One region of the Micromonospora sp. NPDC005206 genome, then DNA from elsewhere that is predicted to be linked to it. Evidence: riboswitches for the same ligand, from Rfam matches in the RefSeq annotation. Region 1 holds a riboswitch; the other holds the start of a gene.
The links. Region 1 has a riboswitch for cyclic di-AMP ahead of ABZU69_RS24295 (transglycosylase family protein). Riboswitches for the same ligand answer to the same signal wherever they lie in the genome.

Region 1 (5,791 bases):
GCTTCGTCAAGGGCGTGGTCGACGCGCACGACCTGTCGCTGAACATCTCCCGGGAGATCCTCCAGCAGGACCGGCAGATCCAGATCGTTCGCCGTCGGCTGGTCCGTAAGGTCCTCGCCACGGTCCGGGACCTCAAGGCCAACCACCCCGAGCGCTACCGCACGTTCTGGACCGAGTTCGGCGCGGTGGTCAAGGAAGGGTTGATCGACGACACCGACAACCGCGACACCCTGCTGGAGATCCTGTCGGTGGCCTCCACCCACGACCCGGCCGAGCCCACCGACCTGGCCGGCTACGTGGCACGGATGAAGGACGGCCAGAGCGACATCTGGTACGCCACCGGCGACTCCCGGGCCGCCATCGAGAACTCCCCGCACCTGGAGGCGTTCCAGGCCAAGGGCCACGAGGTGCTGCTGCTCACCGACCCGGTCGACGAGGTGTGGGTCGAGCGGGTCGGCGAGTACGACGGCCGTCCGCTGCGGTCGATCGCCAAGGGTGAGGTCGACCTGGACACCGACGAGGAGAAGCAGCAGGCCGAGGCCGAGCGTGAGCAGCAGCGACAGGAGTTCGCCGGGCTGCTCGACTGGCTCGGCACCACCCTTGCGGACAGCGTCCGGGAGGTCCGCCTGTCGTCGCGGCTGACCACTTCACCGGCCTGCGTCGTCGGCGACGCGCACGATCTCACCCCGACCCTGGAGAAGATGTACCGGGCGATGGGGCACGAGGTCCCGTCGACGAAGCGGATCCTGGAGATCAATCCCGGGCACCCGCTCGTTGCCGGGTTGCGCAAGGCCCACGAGCAGAGCGGGAGCTCCGAGGCCCTGACCGAGACGGCCGAGCTGCTGTACGGGCTGGCGGTGCTCGCCGAGGGTGGCGAGCTGGCCGACCCGGCCCGATTCACCCGGGCCCTCGCTGACCGGCTGGCCCGCACCCTGTAGCCGGAGGGGGACTGATCCTTTCGTCGGATGGGGCGGCGTCGCTTTCTGGATCATGCAGCGTCTGCAGGTAGCCACAAGCTTCACTACTCCGATGGCTGCGCCGAGCCCACCCGACGCCGCTGATCCAGATCACGGCGCTGTCCGAGGAGCAGACGGACAACGTCTACGACGCGTCGAGGTCGGCGGAGTACGCGCATCCGGCGGGCCGCCGCCCGGCTGCGGGTGACGTTACCGAGGCGGCCGGCACCCCGTACGGCGATTACGGGCCTCGGCCGTTACGGAAGGGTTGGGAAAAGTGCGGCGATAGTCGTTGGTGATTCGCAAATAGCGCTGACCTCTTCGATTGTGTTACATCGTGGAATCCGGGCAGCGCTATTTCATGCTGCGCGTATTCGCGCTAACGAGACAGATTGGCCAGTTTGGAGCGCTCCGCACCCGGCAGGGCTCCCGGAAAATTGCGACGGCAATATGCTCCCCGACAGGCCCCTTCCACTGTCAATAGACACAAGCAAATATCTCATTCTCCATTCCGATCGACGTGCGAAGCGGGGTTCAGGAATGGGCTGCCGCAGAGTGCGGATGCGCCACCATTGGGGGACACATGGCCGTCGTCGTAGTGCTAGATATCGATGAAACTCTGCGCGAGCAGCACAGCCTGACGATCGAAGTCCGCTCGGACGACGCCGGTGTGCCCGTCGCGGTGGCCGCGCTCCGGCAGGCTCTGCTCCGACTCGAAGCGACGGGAGCCGGCGGGGAGCGGGTGGGCCCGGCCGTCGTCTCGTCACCGATCGCCTTGCCCGGCGCGCAGCTCCTCGTGATCGACTTCGGCCCGATCCCCGCCGAGCATGTCCTCGCCATACCGGAGCTGCTGGCCCGGCAACTGCGCGATGCCGGTGTGCGCGACGCTCTGGTCTCGGTGGCCCGGCGCGGCCCGAGCCACGACATCGAGGAGTTCGGCGTGTCCGCCCGGGCTTACCTGCGCGGGCCACTCGGCGCGCCGTTCGGCGACGCCCCGTGCCAACTGCCCCCGCCCCTGCTGAACGTGGCGCTCGACTGGTTGCACGCCGAGCGCGGACCCGCGGACGAGCTGAGCGCTGTCGTGCTCGGCGTGCGGGTTCCGCTCACCGCCGAGGCGGCCGGCTCGGCCACCGCCACCGTATTGTCTACTCTGCCCACAGCCATCACGGTGACCCTGCTCGCCGGCGACCTCACCAACCGGCTGGTGGCCGCGACCGTCGGCGGCTACCACGACGTGCTACCGGCGGCGGCGCTCTCCGTCGCGCAGCCGCGCGCCGACCCCGCCGACGCTGGCGACCTGGCCGGGCCGATGCACCGGTTGCGCGACAAGCTGCACGCGCACAGCGGATTGCTGGTCTGGGCCGGAGTGGACGCCGAGCCGGACAGCCGTCGGGTGAGCACGCCACAGTGGTCGCAGCGGCTCCCGAGCGACGGAAAGCCGGTGACCCGGCGGCCCGGGGTGGAGATGCTCGCCGACGCGCTCATCCCCGACGCCATGTGGTACCAGATCCTCTCCGCCGGGCACCTCGACCGGCTCGGTGGCCTGCCACCCGGGGCGACGCCGCTGCCCGGCCGGCGGGCCGAGTTGACTGTCGGGGACGCCGAACAGTGGCTGCCGGGCCACCCCGACGCCCTCGCGGTTCTCGCCCGGGGCCGCGAGCTGCTCGCCGGCTGCCTGGTCGACGAGGCGCAGGCGTGGCAGATGACGGCCGCCCGGATTCGCCGTGCCACGCCGCCCGGCGGCCGTTGACCGCACCGGGCGGGACGGTCGGCGTACCAGGGGATGCGGCAAGCGGTGCGAAGTCGCCTGGTCGCCGCGACCAGCCACCGCTCGTCTGGGCACGAACCGTCGGGACCAGCCAGATCGTCTACAGCGCCCTCGGTCACGACGTCCGGTCGTACGAGTCGCCGGGACACGTCGAACTGCTCGCCGGATCGTGGCCTGGCTCCGGCACGAGACCTGAAACGCCGGCCTGATCGGAAACGGTCCATGGTGGTCACTGCACACACTTCGATTGCCCGCAACCGCTACGCGGCTCGCCCCGCGCGGCCCGGTGAAGAAGTTCACAGGGGGTGGGCGACCGTCACCGACCGTGCCTAACGTCGGTCGGGTTCGCCAATGCGGACACCGCGACCGGCAACGCCAAATCCTGCCCCCGGTCGTCGGAACCCAGTCACCCGGGCAGGAGCGGGGGACCCAACGTTCCTCGGTGCACGTCACCTCGGGGTGAAGCCGCCACCGCGCGGCCGGGCTCCTCGGCCCGAACCCGACAGCTCACCTCGCCGGCGTGGAGGAAGCCTCACATGTCATCTGCACACACGCCCCGTCATCGACGGGTCACCACCCGCCGCGTCGCCGTCGGCACCCTGGCCGTCGGCGCTGTCACCGGCGCCGTCGCCCTCTTCGGCCCGGCCGCCCCGGCGCAGGCCGGGGTCAACTGGGACGCGATCGCCCAGTGCGAGTCCAGCGGCAACTGGCACATCAACACCGGCAACGGCTACTACGGCGGGTTGCAGTTCTCGCAGAGCACCTGGGCCGGCTACGGCGGCAAGAAGTACGCCGCCCGCGCCGACCTGGCCAGCCGCGGCGCGCAGATCGCGATCGCCGAGAAGGTGCTCGACGGGCAGGGCATCGGCGCCTGGCCGACCTGCGGCAAGAAGGGCGGCTCGTCGGGCGGCTCCGCCGCGAAGTCCGCGACGAAGAAGTCCGAGTCGACGTCCAAGCCCCGGGAGCGGTCGTCGCGCGGCGAGCAGCCGGCGACCCGCAACCACAAGCGCACCGCGCCTTCCACGGACGGCAGGACGTACCTGGTCAAGCCGGGCGACACCCTGTCCGAGATCGCCCAGGCCCATCAGGTGGCCGGCGGCTGGCAGGCCCTGTACGAGCGCAACCGTCAGGTGGTCGGCGGCGACCCCGGTCTGATCTTCCCGGGTCAGCGGCTCGCCCTCTGACACACGACGCGCGGGCGCTCGACCGGACTCCGGCCGGGCGCCCGCGGGCGTGTCGAGAAGGGGTGGGCGTCAGGCGGCCGACACGGCGGCTTCGGGACGCGCCGACCAGGCCCGGCGCGCGGTCGGAACGCCCTCAGCGGGCCGGTCAGCGGATGCGGTTGTTTCCTCGCCCCGCGTCGGAGCGACTGTGGACGGTGTGCCGGCCGCACCACGGGCCAGCCGGAGCGCCTGTTCAGCGGAGCTGCGGGCCGCGCACGGCCACGGCTGGCCGGCGCAGAGCAGGTTGCGGCAGGCGCCGTCCTCGTCCGGCTCATGTGCACTGAGCACGTCGATCGCGAGCTGCCAGAGCAGCGGGTCGGTCACGTCGCCGGGACGCTGCTCGCGCCGGCTCGGACGGTTGCTGGTGTCGTCGGACATGGTGGTCCCCCCTGGTCAGACTGATCTTCACTACGTGACCCGCTGCGGCCGTCGCCAAACCCCTCGCCGCTGTGATGTCCGGCGCTTTCGCCCCGCCGCCACCTGGTGCGGTCAGTCCGGCAGCAGCGGCACCTCGACGCCCGGATCACGGCCGAGCAGCACCGCGCGGGTGAGCGCCGCCGATCCGAACCGGTCGCGGACCGCGTCCACCGCGGCGTCCAGCTCGGCTCCCGGATTGTGGTGGAACGGCAGCTCCGGCTGGACCGGGTTGTCGTCCAGGTTGCCGACCGAGACGCCGATCAGCGTGACGCCCCGCCGGTCGATCTCGGGCAGGGCGGCCCCCAGCAGCGCCCGCGCGGCGGCGAGCAGCGGCGTGGTGTCCGCGGTCGCCTTGCGGACGGTGTGCGAGCGGGTGGCCCGGGTGTAGTCGCCGAAGCGCAGCCGCAGCATCACCGTGCGCCCGGACCGTCCGGCCGCCCGCATCCGCCGGGTGACCCGGTCGACCAGGCCGGCCAGGACGGCGTCCAGTTCCGCCGGCGCGTGTGGCGTACGGCTCAGCGCGTGCTGCGCGCCCATCGAGCCGCGTCGGCGGCCGACCAGCACGGCCCGCGGGTCGCGGTTGTGCGCCAGGGCGTGCAGGTGCCGGCCAGCGCCCGCGCCGAGTATTGACACCAGCGCCGCCTCGCCGAGCCGGGCCACCTCGCCGACGGTGCGGATCCTCCGTTCCCGCAGCTTGGCGGCGGTGACCGGGCCGACGCCCCACAGCCGCTCCACCGGCAGCGGGTGCAGGAACGCCAGCTCCGCGTCGGGCGAGACGACCAGCAGCCCGTCCGGCTTCGCCACCCCGCTGGCCACCTTCGCCAGGAACTTCGTCCGGGCCACGCCCACGGTGATCGGCAGGTGGACCCGTTCGCGGACCTCCCGGCGCAGCCGCTCGGCGATGTCGGCCGGCGGCCCGACCAGCCGGCGCAGACCGCCCACGTCCAGGAACGCCTCGTCGATGGAAAGCCCCTCGACCAGCGGGGTGGTCTGCCGGAAGATCTCGAACACCGCCCGGCTGGCCGCCGTGTACGCCGACATCCGGGGCGGCACGACGATCGCGTCCGGGCAGAGCCGCCGCGCCTGCTGGCCGCCCATCGCGCTGCGTACGCCCCGCGCCTTCGCCTCGTAGCTGGCCGCCAGCACCACGCCGCCGCCGACGATCACCGGCCGCCCCCGCAGGCGCGGGTCGTCGCGCTGCTCGACCGACGCGTAGAAGGCGTCCAGGTCGGCGTGCAGGATGCTGGCCCCGGGCGACACGTACATATGTTCGCATGGCGTTCGCGATCACCACAGTGAGCTGCGCTAACAGGGCCGCCGGTCGCTGATTTCCCCGCCCGTTGGCAGCGTGTAGTGATGAAGTGACACGGCGCTTCCGTCCGGGGCGGTCCACTGCGCCGTGCTGGTGCCGGTGCACCGCCACCCGG
Region 2 (5,791 bases), on a different contig from region 1:
GCGGCGCAGGTAGCCGCCGGCCTCCAGGTCGGCGACGATCGCCTGCGCGGCCCGCTCGGTCACGCCGACCTCGGCCGCCACGTCGCGCAGCCGGGCGGTGGGGTCGCGGCCGATGGCCAGCAGAACGTGCCCGTGGTTGGTGAGGAACGTCCAGTTCCGGCCGCCGGTGTCGCCAGCCGCCGTCGCCGAGCTCGCCATCGTGGGTCCGCCTCTCCGGTGCTTCGTGCCCCCTGGAGCGTCGCCGGAGCGGCGCTCCGAGGGGCAACGTATGAAATCTATATCACGTATAACTTGACGCATCTTGTGGTGCGTGTGACCGTGGAACCCGGACCAGCGCCCGCCGCCGCCCCGCTGATGAGTCGGTTGAGCAGGTCAACGCGTGGAAAGAGGTGCGGGGATGAGCCGTCCCGGTACACCCGGCCAGCAGCCGGGTTCGCAGCGTACTGCCGACCCGACGCCGGCACTCACCGAGCCGGCCCAGGCGTACGCCGAGCTGATCGCCGGGAACCGGCGCTTCGTCCGCGGCGCACCCCGCCACCCCAACCAGGATGCCGGACACCGGGCCGCGGTGGCCGACGGGCAGCACCCCTTCGCGGTGATCGTCGGCTGCTCCGACTCACGGTTGGCCGCCGAGATCATCTTCGATCGTGGGCTGGGCGACCTGTTCGTGGTCCGTACCGCCGGGCACACCACCGGCCCGGAGGTGCTGGGCAGCGTGGAGTACGCGGTGACCGTGCTCGGCACCCCGCTGGTGGTGGTGCTCGGCCACGACTCGTGCGGTGCGGTGCAGGCCGCCCGTGAGTCGGCAGCCACCGGCAACCCGCCCCAGGGGCACCTGGGCGCGGTGGTCGACGCCGTGCTGCCCAGCCTGCGTCGGGCCGAGGCGGAGGGGGTGGACGACATCGGCCGCATCGTCGACATCCACATCGCACAGACCGTCGAGGCGCTGCTCGGGCAGTCGCCCGTGCTGGCCACCGAGGTGGAGCGGGGGCGGTGCGCGGTGGTAGGGGTGTCGTACCGGCTGGCCGCCGGAGTGGTGCGTCCGGTGGCCGCCGTGCCGGCCACGACGCTCGACGGACCGATCGACGCCAGCACGCCGGTCGGTCCGGCCGCGCCCGCCGCCTGAACGCGTCGAGGGCCGCTCCGCGTCACGCGGAACGGCCCTCGACGGAGAGCGTGGGTCAGAGCAGCGACATGTGTACGTGGTCGGTGTGGTTCGACGGCCCGCTGTACGACTTCCAGCCGGTCGCCGGGAACCAGATCTGCCGGTTCCAGATCACGTAGTAGATGCCGAGCCGGTCGGCGTTGCGGATGAGGAACGCGGCGACGTTGTTGCCGTACGTCCGGGTGTCCTCGTTGTGCCACGGGCTGAAGCCGCTCTTCTGCAGAGACCAGTCGCAGGCGCGGCCCTTCGGGTGCTCCCACGGCCCCCCGGATCGGTAGCAGCCGACGAACCGGTTGAATCCGGCCCGTTTGACCTCCTTGTACGCGTGCAGCGTGCGCGGGGTGACGCAGCCGGACGTGGTCGGGTCGTTCTGGCTGCACGACTCGGACTTCCAGTCGCCGTCGGCGGTCCGGCCCGGGCCGAGCCGGGCGACCGGTGAGGTGGCCGACACCAGCCCGCCGGTGAAGCCCTTCCCACCGACCAGGGCGAGGGCCTTGTCCGCTTCGCGCTTCTCCTTGGCCATCAGGGCGGTCTGCTTCTGCTGCTCGCGGACCTCCGCGTCGAGGGCCAGCTTGGCCTGCTCAGCGCGGGTCTTCACCGCGTTGACCTCGGCGAGCTTCTTCTCGTTGACCATGTTCATCTCATCGAGCGCGGCGGCACGTTGGACGAACGAGTCCGGGGCTTCGCTCTCCAGCAGCATCGCCAGCGGGCCGATCCGGCCGGTGCGGTACGACTGGGCGGCGATCTGCCCGACCTGCGGCGCCAGTGCGTTCAGGTCGGCCTTGGCCCGGTCGACCTCCAGCGCCAGCTGCAGCTGCTTCTTCTTCGACGTGTTCAGTTTGGACTTGGCCGCGGAGAATTTGCGGTTGGTCTGCTCGATCACGTCGTTGAGCAGCTGGGGCTCGCCGTCCTCCTCGTGCCCGGACGGTGTGGGGGTCGTCGGGGCGGCCTGCGCCGGGAGGGGCCCGGCGAGCACGGTCAGTGCGGCGATCACGGCCACCACGGGTGTCAACCAGCGGCGTAGGGGTGCCGTCACAATGTTCCCTTCCGTCGACCGCCGACCGGGTTAGCTGACGGGTTCGGGGCGGAAGTGGCCCCTACCGCTGTCGCGGATTCACCCCACGTACCTGGGTTCCCGGCTCGCCGGTTGGCGATTGGGCGGTGGCACCGCAGGCGCCGCTTCGCGCCTTCATCGGTAACCGGCAGTGAGGTTACCCGAGAGCCCATCGGCTGAGCTACGCCCTGATACCGACTAAAAGCGTCATTTCGCCATGGCGCTGAGTGACCAGTGATGCGGTTCTCAGGGCGGACGCCCGACGTGGTCACGTTGAGGAGTGTCACCATGCCGTATCCGTGCTCCTGTTCGGCTCTGGCCACCGGTCGGTGGCGGTGGATGAGGGTGTGGTCCGCGTCGGGTCGGGCGACGTGAGGTCGGGCCGATCCGTGCGCGGGGAGCTCAGCGCCGCCAGTGCCTCGGCGCGGTCGGGCTGGGGTCGCGGGGCGGGCGCTTCGGCGGCGGGCGCGGTGGTCTGCCGGCCGGCTGCGGTCACCATCGCGGCCAGCCCGGTGGTCAGCGGTACGGCGGCGATCAGCCCGAGCGTGGCGACCCCGCTGCGGACGATCTCCTGCGCGAGGAACTCGCTGGTCAGGATCTGCCCGATCGGTCGCGAGTCAGCGGTGAGCAGGAGCAGCAGCGGCAACGAGGCGCCCGCGTACGCCAGCACGATGGTGTTGACGGTGGAGGCGATGTGCGCCCGGCCGACCCGGGTCGCCGCCCGGTAGAGCTGCAACCGGGTCAGCCCGGGGTTGGCGTTGGCCAGCTCGGTCACGGTGGCCGCCTGGGTGACGGTCACGTCGTCGAGCACCCCGAGCGAGCCGATGATGATCCCGGCGAGCAGCAGGCCGTGCAGGTCCACGTCGGCCTGGAACATCGACAGGGTGGTGGCGTCCTCGCTGCCGAAGCCGGTGAGGTGCGTGGCGCCGCTGACGATGGTGGCCAGTACGCCGGTGAGGACCAGGCTGCCCAGGGTGCCGAGCACCGCGACCGAGGTCTGCGCGCTGACCCCGTGCGTCAGGTAGAGCACCACGAACATGATCAGCGCGGCACCGACCACCGCTACCAGCAGCGGCGACCGGCCGGCGCCGATTCCGGGCAGCACGAAGGTGAGCAGGATGGCGAAGCTGGCGGCCAACCCGGCCAGAGCGGCCAGGCCCCGCCACCGGCCGAACGCGACGATCGCGGCGGCGAAGATCACCGCCAGCCACAGCAGCGGCGCGCCGCGCTGGTGTTCGGCGATGTTCCAACTGCTGGCGGTCGGATCGGTCGGATCGGTCAGCTCCACCAGGATGACCTCGTCGTCGACCTCGACCCGGGGCGCGCCGGGTCCGGCGGGCACGGGTGTCTGGATCCGCTGGCCGGAGGCCGGCCCGTCGTTCACCCGGACGTCCACCGTGCCGCACGGCCCGTCCCCGACGCTCGGTGTGCCCTCGGGGTTCGGCGCCGCCGCTGGGCACGGCTCGGTCACCACCCGGGTCACCGTGCCGTGGTAGCGCGGCACGTTCGCACCGCCGTCGGTCCGCGGTGACCCGTCGCGAGGCCAGAGCACGACCGCGGCGAGCACGGTCGCGACGAAGAGGGGCACCACCGTCGCGACGAGGATCCGTCGCACCCGGGGTGGGGCGGACGGAGCGGAGCGGGTGTGGTCGGAACCCAATGCGAGACTCCCAACGATCCGGTGCGGGGTACGTGCCGACGGGCCGGTCGGTTCACCGCCGCCGCGGGAAAGCGGCGACGAGCGCGCCGGATCGCTGGACGGCGACCTCGTGACCACGCAGGGTGAAAGCTCGGCCCGGTCGGCGGGAGGTGACGCCACAACGTGGCGGCACCTCTGCCCAACTGCGTAGCGGGATCCGGAGGGCCATCGTCGGAATGCTAACCAGCCCGACCCGGGGACGCAGGTCGTGCCGGAGTGTCGGGTGGTCGAACCGCTCGCGTGGCGGGTTCCGGACCGGCATGTTGGAGTCATGCCCGCTCCGTCGCCGCCCGACCCCGATCGTCCCGCCGCCGACGAGCGCCACGCCGGGCCCGGTGGCCACCAGCGACACGCCGACGGCGGGCCACATCAGCACGACAAGCACGCCGGGCACGATCCGGCGATGTTCCGCCGCCGGTTCTGGGTCTGCCTCGTGCTCACCGTGCCGGTGGTGTTGACCAGCCACCTGGTGCTGGACCGGCTCGGCCTCGGGCTGGACGTCCCGGGCCGGTCCTGGGTCGGGCCCGTGCTCGGCTCGGTGGTGTTCTGGTGGGGCGGCTGGCCGTTCCTGGTCGGCGCGGTCCGCGAGGTCCGCGATCGGGCGCCGGGCATGATGCTGCTGGTCGCGATGGCCATCACCGTCGCCTACACCGCGTCACTGGCCACCAGCGTGGGCGCCTTCGACCTGGATTTCTGGTGGGAGCTTGCCGCGCTGGTCACCATCATGCTGCTCGGGCACTGGCAGGAGATGAAGGCCATCGGTCAGGCCAGGGGCGCGCTCGCGGCACTGGCCGCGCTGCTGCCCGACGATGCCGAGCGGGTGGCGGCGGACGGGCGGGTCGAGCCGGTGCCGGTGACCGAGCTGCGGGTCGGCGAGGTGGTGCTGGTCCGGCCGGGTGGGCGGGTTCCGGCGGACGGGCGGATCGTCGACGGCGGCGCCGAGCTGGACGAGTCGATGATCACCGGAGAGTCGCGTCCGGTCGCCCGGTCGGCAGGGGACCGGGTGGTGGCCGGCACCGTCGCCACCGACTCGGCGATCCGGGTCCGCGTCGAGGCGCTGGGTGAGCAGACCGCGCTCGCCGGCATCCAGCGGATGGTCGCGCAGGCGCAGCGCTCCGGCGGGCGGGCCCAGCTGCTGGCGGACCGGTTCGCGGCCGCGTTGTTCTACCTGGCCACCGGCACCGCCGTGCTGACCGTGCTGGTCTGGACCGCGCTGGGCCGGCCCGACGAGGCGGTGGTCCGCGCGGTCACCGTCCTCGTGATCGCCTGCCCGCACGCGCTCGGGCTGGCCATTCCGTTGGTCGTCGCGCTCTCCACCGCACTGGCCGCGCGGTCCGGGATCCTGGTCAAGGACCGGTTGGCGCTGGAGCGGATGCGGACCGTCGACGCGGTGCTGTTCGACAAGACCGGCACCCTGACCCGGGGCGAGCACGTGGTCACCGACCTGGCGACGGCACCCGGCGTCGCGCGGGACGAGGTGCTGCGGATCGCGGCCGGCGTGGAGTCCGACAGCGAGCATCCGCTGGCTCGGGCGATCGTGGCGGCGGCCGGGAGCGTCGGACCGGCCCCGGCCGTCGGGTTCCGGTCGCTGCCGGGGCGCGGGGTGCAGGCCACCGTCGACGGTACGCAGTACGCGGTGGGCGGTCCGGCGCTGCTGCGGCAGCTGGGCCTGTCGCTCCCGGCCGAGCTGGAGGCGGCGATCGGCCACTGGTCGGCGCGGGGCGCCGCGGTGCTGTACCTGGTACGGCCGCCGGACGCCGTGCTCGGCGCGTTCGCGCTGACCGACGAGGTACGTCCGGAGGCCCGGGAGGCCATCGTCGAGCTGCGCGCCGCGGGCGTCCGCGCCATCGCCATGATCACCGGTGACGCCCGT

Region 2: linked by a shared signal. The riboswitch ahead of ABZU69_RS12430 (hypothetical protein) and the one ahead of ABZU69_RS24295 (transglycosylase family protein) in region 1 are both predicted to bind cyclic di-AMP.

The regions. Positions count from the first base shown of each region.
Region 1 is NZ_JBEXHU010000016.1:53,393-59,183, reverse strand. It holds gene htpG (molecular chaperone HtpG) at 1-938, shown strand, start outside; gene ABZU69_RS24300 (hypothetical protein) at 1,540-2,706, shown strand; cyclic di-AMP (ydaO/yuaA leader) riboswitch at 3,088-3,259, shown strand; gene ABZU69_RS24295 (transglycosylase family protein) at 3,261-3,908, shown strand; gene ABZU69_RS24290 (hypothetical protein) at 3,978-4,325, opposite strand; gene dinB (DNA polymerase IV) at 4,437-5,624, opposite strand; gene ABZU69_RS24280 (GNAT family N-acetyltransferase) at 5,670-5,791, opposite strand, start outside.
Region 2 is NZ_JBEXHU010000007.1:137,114-142,904, forward strand. It holds gene ABZU69_RS12420 (helix-turn-helix domain-containing protein) at 1-198, opposite strand, end outside; gene ABZU69_RS12425 (carbonic anhydrase) at 398-1,126, shown strand; gene ABZU69_RS12430 (hypothetical protein) at 1,182-2,201, opposite strand; cyclic di-AMP (ydaO/yuaA leader) riboswitch at 2,206-2,336, opposite strand; gene ABZU69_RS12435 (YibE/F family protein) at 2,503-3,879, opposite strand; gene ABZU69_RS12440 (heavy metal translocating P-type ATPase) at 4,322-5,791, shown strand, end outside.